DNA from 3 places in the Pseudoalteromonas sp. CO348 genome. Region 2 is predicted to be linked to each of the others. Evidence: predicted binding sites of a transcription regulator. Region 2 holds the regulator's gene; each other region holds the start of a gene.

Region 1 (2,272 bases), on a different contig from region 2:
GAAAGCTGAATTGCAAAGAAATGATGCCAATAGCGCATCAGTTAAATCACCAGCTACACCGAAAGCAGCGGCGGATTCAGTCAGTCTGACTCCACAAGCGCAACAGCTGAAAACAGTCAACGAAAAAGCGCAGCAATCATCAGGCTTTGACGACAAGAAAGTCGAAGAACTGAAAAAAGCGATAGCAGAAGGCAAGTATCAAGTTGACGCGGAAAAACTCGCCAAAAACATAGCTGCATTTGAGTTCGAAATATATGGATGATTTGGTTCGGCTTTGCCACCACAAACTTTCAGAACAAATCTCGACGCTAGAAGCGATGACCCAGCTTCTAGCGCGTGAGCTTGACGAGCTTGCGTCCCGACGTGGCGACAATTTAAAAGAAATCGCTCGTGAAAAGCTAACTCTCATTTCAAAACTGCAAAAGCTCGACAATGAATTGTCAAAAACTGAGTCTCACGTCTTTGAACACAATGAAGTAGCCCCGCTCGTCGCTAAAGTGCGAGCATTACTCAGTGAGTGCCAAACCAAAAATGAAATCAATGCTAAAACGGCTCATCAGGCCAATGTAAGCACACGTGAACTAAAAGGGATCTTAATTGGCGCACCAACTTCGATTACATATGGTCAGGATGGTAGTGTGAAAAGTAGCGACAGTGAGTTAGTACGTAATCTAAAGGCGTAGCCACGCCAGCCATATTTTAGTTTTGAAGAACAACCGAAGTGAAGCGCATTAAGTAAGCAACATGCGATGGGTGCTTACTTAAAGCTGTAAGATATCTTCTTAATTTTCTGCGGCTTGACTTGAGTAATATACAAATCATAAACGCGTTTCATATCAAGCTCTAATTCCGTAGCGTAAGTATCACCAACAGCGTAACTTTTCAGCACCTTAGCTCCTCGTACGAGTCCATTTACTTGGCTCTTAAGGCCGTCGTTTTGGGCAATAGCACCTTTTACCGTAATAGTGGATGTCAAATTCTGGCCATAGAGTTGCTCAGCCAATTCTCGATAGGCTTCTAATTTTGAGACTTTAATGGCCATCAGCTGCTTCTCACCCGCAGTTTTACCCGGCTGAGCACTCAAAGGCGCGTACCCCACTGCCCGTAAAACAGGAAAGGTTTCCGGTTGCACCGTTTCATATTCAATGTGCTTGTCAACGAGGCTTGAACAGCCACTGAGTCCCGCTAGCGAACAAACCATAACAACTGCACTGATAGAATTAGTGATACGCATTTCACCACACTCCGCTACAATAAATACCAATCAAAATTTAACACTTCCCCAGCATCGTGGTCTCGCAAGGGTTGTTGTGGTTTCATCGAGTATTGGCAATAAATAAAAATTAACTTTCATGATCTATGATTATGCACGAACCTTGCCAAAATTTGGCACAGGTATTGCTGAGTTAAAGAGTAGTTTTTGATCTGGGCATTTAAACATGAAAAAGCAATTCACGATCAGTCTATCACTGTTGTGCATCACCTTAACTAATCCAGCTTATGCCGAATGGTTTGAAGTGACCGGCATGGCTGACGTTAAAAATGGCGATCATCAAAAAGCCAAAAGAAAGGCCGTAAACGACGCCATCACACAAGCATTGCTGTTTTCTGGTGCTTCTGTGAGTAGTGTACAAACCGTCACCGATGGTGTGCTCACCCAAGATCAACTTAAGATCCGCTCAAATGCCGAAATCCAAAGCGCCAACGTGATTGCTGAAGCAAAAGTCGGTGATTCATGGCAAGTAACATTGCATATCGATATTACCCCACAAAGTACTCAGTGCCCAACCAGTGCTTACAATAAACAGGTTGCAGTCACACAAAGCCAGCTAAAAAATAAACATCAAGCAACTTTAGGTCAAATTTTTGACATAAATAAAGCCGTGAGCGAGCGCCTATATCAAACAATGACTGAACAAAAGTCGAGCATAGAACCCGTTCCCTATTTTGCACAGACCATAGATGTTAGCCGCTTTTTCAGTCAACGTTTTGATTATAATGAGCAGCTAATCGAGACCATTACAGCAAATACCAACAGCCAATTTGTACTACTGAGTCAAATTACTGATATTGCTAGTGTCGATAAACTTAATAGTGACCTCGCATTTTGGCAAAGCGATAAATACTTAAGAAGCTTCAAGGTAGACTTTGCGCTGTTTGATGCACTTTCTCATGAAAGGGTGTGGCAAAAACAATATGCCACTCAAGGCGTATGGCCGTTTAAGAAAACCAGATTAATCGATGTGTACAGTGAGCGCTTTTGGCAGACAGA
Region 2 (2,272 bases):
AGATTGCTCGCGCTTTAGCCGCTAATCCTAAGTTTATCCTGTTAGATGAACCTTTTGCTGGTGTTGATCCTATTTCGGTGTTAGATATAAAGACAATCATAGAGCACCTAAAAAACCGCGGTATCGGTGTGCTAATCACCGATCATAACGTTAGAGAAACGCTGGACGTATGTGAAAAAGCCTACATCGTTTCACATGGTGAGTTAATCGCTGCAGGCACGCCAGAACATGTTTTGGCAGATCAAACCGTAAGAGATGTCTACCTAGGCGAACAATTCAAGCTATAGTTAAGACGTAGTATTAATAACTGTTAAAAAGGATTGTTAGAGATACATGAGGCAATCATTACAGCTGCGCATGGGGCAGCAACTTACAATGACTCCACAACTGCAACAAGCCATTCGCTTGCTGCAGCTTAGTACATTGGATCTGCAACAAGAAATACAAGAAGCATTAGACAGCAATCCATTGTTGGAAGTGGAAGAAGGTGATAATACTGACGGCGAAAACGCTGACCAACACAGCCAAGAAAAGAGCAGTGCTGACGACAATCAAGATTCAAGCGATGAAGCGCAGGTTAGTGACTATGAAATAGACTCAGATACCGCCATGAGTAAAGACACTGTCAGTGATGACCTTGCCATGGATGTCACTTGGGATGAGTATATGAGCGCAGCGCCCGCTGCAAGCTCAGGCCCACTTCCCGATGACGATAATGTTTATCAAGGGGAAACCTCTGAATCTCTCCACGACTATCTCATGTGGCAACTTGAGCTGACGCCATTTAGTCCAACAGATAGAGCGATTGCAATTGCGATTATTGAAGCCGTTGACCTGTCAGGCATTTTAACACTGTCTTGCGAAGAGATTTTAGAAAGCATTAATGATGAAAGTAGCGAAGAGCCTATCGAGCTGGATGAAGTCGAAGCCGTGCTCAAACGTATTCAGCTTTTCGATCCTGTCGGTATCGCAGCGCGCAGTTTACAGGAATGCTTGTGTATTCAGCTAAATCAATTCGCCCCAGATACACCATGGATTGCCGAAACGAAAATGATCCTGACAGAGCATATCGACTTGCTTGCCAGCCGTGACTATCGAACTTTGGCTAAGAAAACGCGCCTTAAAGAAGCCGATCTCAAAGAGGTCATGACGTTAATTCATAGCCTTAACCCAAAACCAGCGGCAAGCATTATTCATGAAGAGCCTGAATATGTGATCCCTGACGTATCAGTGAAAAAAGTAAAAGGTCGCTGGGTCGTAGAGCTAAATCCTGATGCTATGCCTAAAATAAGAGTAAACGACCATTACGCTGCGATGTCTAGAACGGCGAAATCCAGTACGGATAGTCAGTTTATTCGCTCACATTTACAAGAAGCAAAGTGGTTTATTAAAAGCTTAGAAAGCCGAAATGATACATTATTAAAAGTTACCAATTGCATTGTGCAACAACAACAGGCATTCTTTGAACATGGCCCCGAAGCAATGCGCCCTATGGTGCTAAATGATGTTGCTGAAATGGTTGAGATGCATGAGTCCACAATTTCCCGTGTGACAACACAAAAATACATGCATACACCTCGGGGAATATTTGAGCTGAAGTATTTCTTCTCTAGCCATGTAAGTACAGAAAATGGAGGTGAGTGCTCCTCTACAGCAATTAGAGCACTTATCAAAAAGCTGATAGCTGCAGAAAATACCGCGAAGCCATTGAGTGACAGCAAAATTGCAGATATCTTAGCTGAGCAAGGAATTAAGGTAGCGAGACGTACGATTGCAAAATATCGTGAATCCCTAGCCATTCCACCGTCAAATCAGCGTAAAAGCTTGATATAAGACGTAAAACCCAAGAAGGAAAAATGCTTATGCAACTAAATCTAACTGGTCGCCATGTAGAAATTACTGACTCATTAAGAGACTATGTCACCAACAAGTTTGCGAAGCTAGAAAGGCACTTTGATCATATCAATAACGTGCATGTGATCCTTGATGTCGAGAAACTAGTACAAAAAGCAGAAGCAACATTACACGTAAACGGCGGCGAGCTATTTGCATCAACAGAGCATCAAGATATGTATGCCGCAATTGATGGCCTTATCGACAAGCTAGATCGTCAAGTTATTAAACACAAAGAGAAGCTCACTCGACACTAAGATGAAATTAAGTGAATTAGTGAACAAGGACTGCAGTAAAGCTGCGGTCCTTTTTAATAGCAAAAAACGTATTTTAGAATACATCAGCGAACTGGCTCATAGCCAAATTCCAAATACCAGTC
Region 3 (2,272 bases), on a different contig from region 2:
TCATATTGAAAATCACTGTAGTAGTGAGCTTAGTGAGCTGATAAAAATGGCCGATAGCGCCCTTGCCGTTGCCCAAAAGCAGCAAAGCACGGTATTTATTAAAGCGCTATAAATATCTAAAGCCATATACAGGAGCGAAAGCATATTCGCATTCAGACCATAAGTGCACTGCATAAAGCTTGGCTATGCTCATGCTTTATAGATCTTTAACCGAGTATGTTGTGCCTTTTGGTGTGGTGTTAGGTTTATTCTATGGATATACGGCGTAAAATAATTTGGGTGGACTGTATCGCGGCTATATCCGTGGGATTAATCGTATTGCTTTTCCACTCAATGATTGGTGCGATCTATCATATACCTGAACAAACCATTATCTTTATCGCATTATCAAATCTGTTGTATGGCGCGTACTCTTTTAGCCTTGCCATTCAAAAAGCGAAGAACATAAAACATTTGCAGCTTTTAGTGTTCGGCAATCTTTTTTGGGCGCTAGTCTGCGCTGGAGTGGTTGTTCAGTATTTTAACGTTGCAAGTCTAATTGGTGTTGCTTTTATTGTTTGTGAAGCTATGTTTGTCATCATGCTTGCCTATTTCGAATGGAAGTATAGGTATGAGCTGGTATCAGAGGACAGTTCAGCTTAATAGGCTGGGTTATTAAAGTTTGGCTCTGTTTTGTTTTTAACTTATTAAGATGACAAGAAAATAAGGAGTTGGCCACACACAACTGTGCGTCAGTTTACTCTGATTATTCACCATCCTTGGTGCGATAAAGTCTTACTGAATTTGCTTTAATGCGTTGTCGCCAAAGCCAACCAGTTGGTTATTTTTGAATACCAATGGCGTGCACTCATCTTTTGTTACTTTGCCGTCTGAGTGTTTACTGTTGGTTGCATAGTACAGCACTTGATAGTTATCGCCGTCTTTTGACACCAACTCGCTAAAATCAGGGGTTGCAAACATGTCTTTTACTGATGAGTAAGACGCGCCCATTTCAAGGTTGGCAATCTTGTCACGATTTTTACGCTGTTTATGTTCCCAGTTAGACGAGTTGTATTCAGAAGCCCAACTGTGCTCTACTTCACCGTCGGATACAGCAACGATACAGCCTGATAATAGAGTAGAGCTAAGCGCAGCCACTAACATTAATTTTTTCATTGTTGTTTTCCTTTTTAATTTTGTTGCTGAGCAAATAATGCAAACAGCCATTTGTTTTTGCTTGAATTATCACAAGAGTTGCAAACTCTTTGCCAACTAATAAAGTTTATAAATATCAGTTTGTTGCTGGTTTTTAATCAGTTTATAGTTGATGGTTTTCACTAACATTTAGTGATATCACTCACTAAAACAATAATCTAGACCACTCGGTTTCTCGTTGTCCCAGCCACAAAACTTTCAATATTAATGGCAATTTCGCCGACTAAACGTTCGATGGCCTCTTTACTTGCCCATGCCGTATGCGGTGTTAAAAGCAAGTTTTCCCCTTGGTATTGAACGAGAGGATTGCTTGCTTGCGCCGGCTCTTGAGTGAGGACATCCACAGCAGCACCAGCTATTTGTTTGTTAGTTAGTGCATCGACCAGCGCATGCTCATTGACTATTCCGCCTCTTGCGGTGTTGATAATATAGGCATGATTTGGAAGTAGGGCGAACTCAGCACTTGAAATCAGGTTTTCTGTTTCAGCGGTAAGCGGGCAGTGAATCGATACAATATCCGCAATCTGCAGTGCTTCTTCAAAAGCCATTCGTCCTGATCTAACCTCAGTTACGCCCCTACGTTCGGCAACAATTACCTGAGCTCCAAATGCTTGTGCGACTTTTGCAACGGCTTCTCCTAACGTTCCATGGCCTACGATCACAAAGTTTTTGCCTGCAATTTCGTTGATGCTGTAATCCAAACGACAAAACATGTCACTTTGTTGCCAAAGCCCTGCATGGCAGTCTTGCTGATAACGATGAATATTTGTCATTAAGTTACCAAGCATAGTAAAGGTGTGCTGCACTACAGAAGGGGTGGAGTAACCAGCCACATTGGCTATCGCAATTTGATGGGCTTTTGCAGCTGCTAAGTCGATGTTGTTGACGCCTGTGGCCGCAACACAAATCAATTGTAATTGTGGTAACGCCGCGATTGCTTGTTCAGTTAACTGTACTTTATTGGTGATGATGACTGCTGCATCTTTACAGCGTGTGATGATGTCCTCACTGGGTGTGGTGTCGTAAGACGTTAATGTGCCTAGTTTGGCAATGGGAGAAAGATCGGTTCCTGCAAGGG

What was found. Region 2 encodes sigma-54, which starts transcription at its own class of promoters, with help from an activator protein. Its sites were predicted from a motif close to GTTGGCACGNNNNTNGNNT; they were not measured.
Region 1: EXT48_RS11300 (LPP20 family lipoprotein) is a predicted target of sigma-54. The motif match lies at 1,366-1,384, and genes of this name have one in related genera.
Region 3: EXT48_RS02865 (DUF3192 domain-containing protein) is a predicted target of sigma-54. The motif match lies at 1,234-1,252, and genes of this name have one in related genera.

The regions. Positions count from the first base shown of each region.
Region 1 covers NZ_SGPI01000021.1:237,478-239,749, forward strand. Annotated here, with positions in the region: gene flgM (flagellar biosynthesis anti-sigma factor FlgM) at 1-262, shown strand, start outside; gene flgN (flagellar protein FlgN) at 255-683, shown strand; gene EXT48_RS11300 (LPP20 family lipoprotein) at 758-1,234, opposite strand; gene EXT48_RS11305 (flagellar assembly protein T N-terminal domain-containing protein) at 1,440-2,272, shown strand, end outside.
Region 2 covers NZ_SGPI01000032.1:108,535-110,806, forward strand. Annotated here, with positions in the region: gene lptB (LPS export ABC transporter ATP-binding protein) at 1-287, shown strand, start outside; gene EXT48_RS16480 (RNA polymerase factor sigma-54) at 334-1,833, shown strand; gene hpf (ribosome hibernation promoting factor) at 1,863-2,150, shown strand; gene ptsN (PTS IIA-like nitrogen regulatory protein PtsN) at 2,152-2,272, shown strand, end outside.
Region 3 covers NZ_SGPI01000010.1:43,228-45,499, forward strand. Annotated here, with positions in the region: gene EXT48_RS02855 (diguanylate cyclase) at 1-112, shown strand, start outside; gene EXT48_RS02860 (hypothetical protein) at 304-642, shown strand; gene EXT48_RS02865 (DUF3192 domain-containing protein) at 775-1,155, opposite strand; gene EXT48_RS02870 (D-2-hydroxyacid dehydrogenase) at 1,353-2,272, opposite strand, start outside.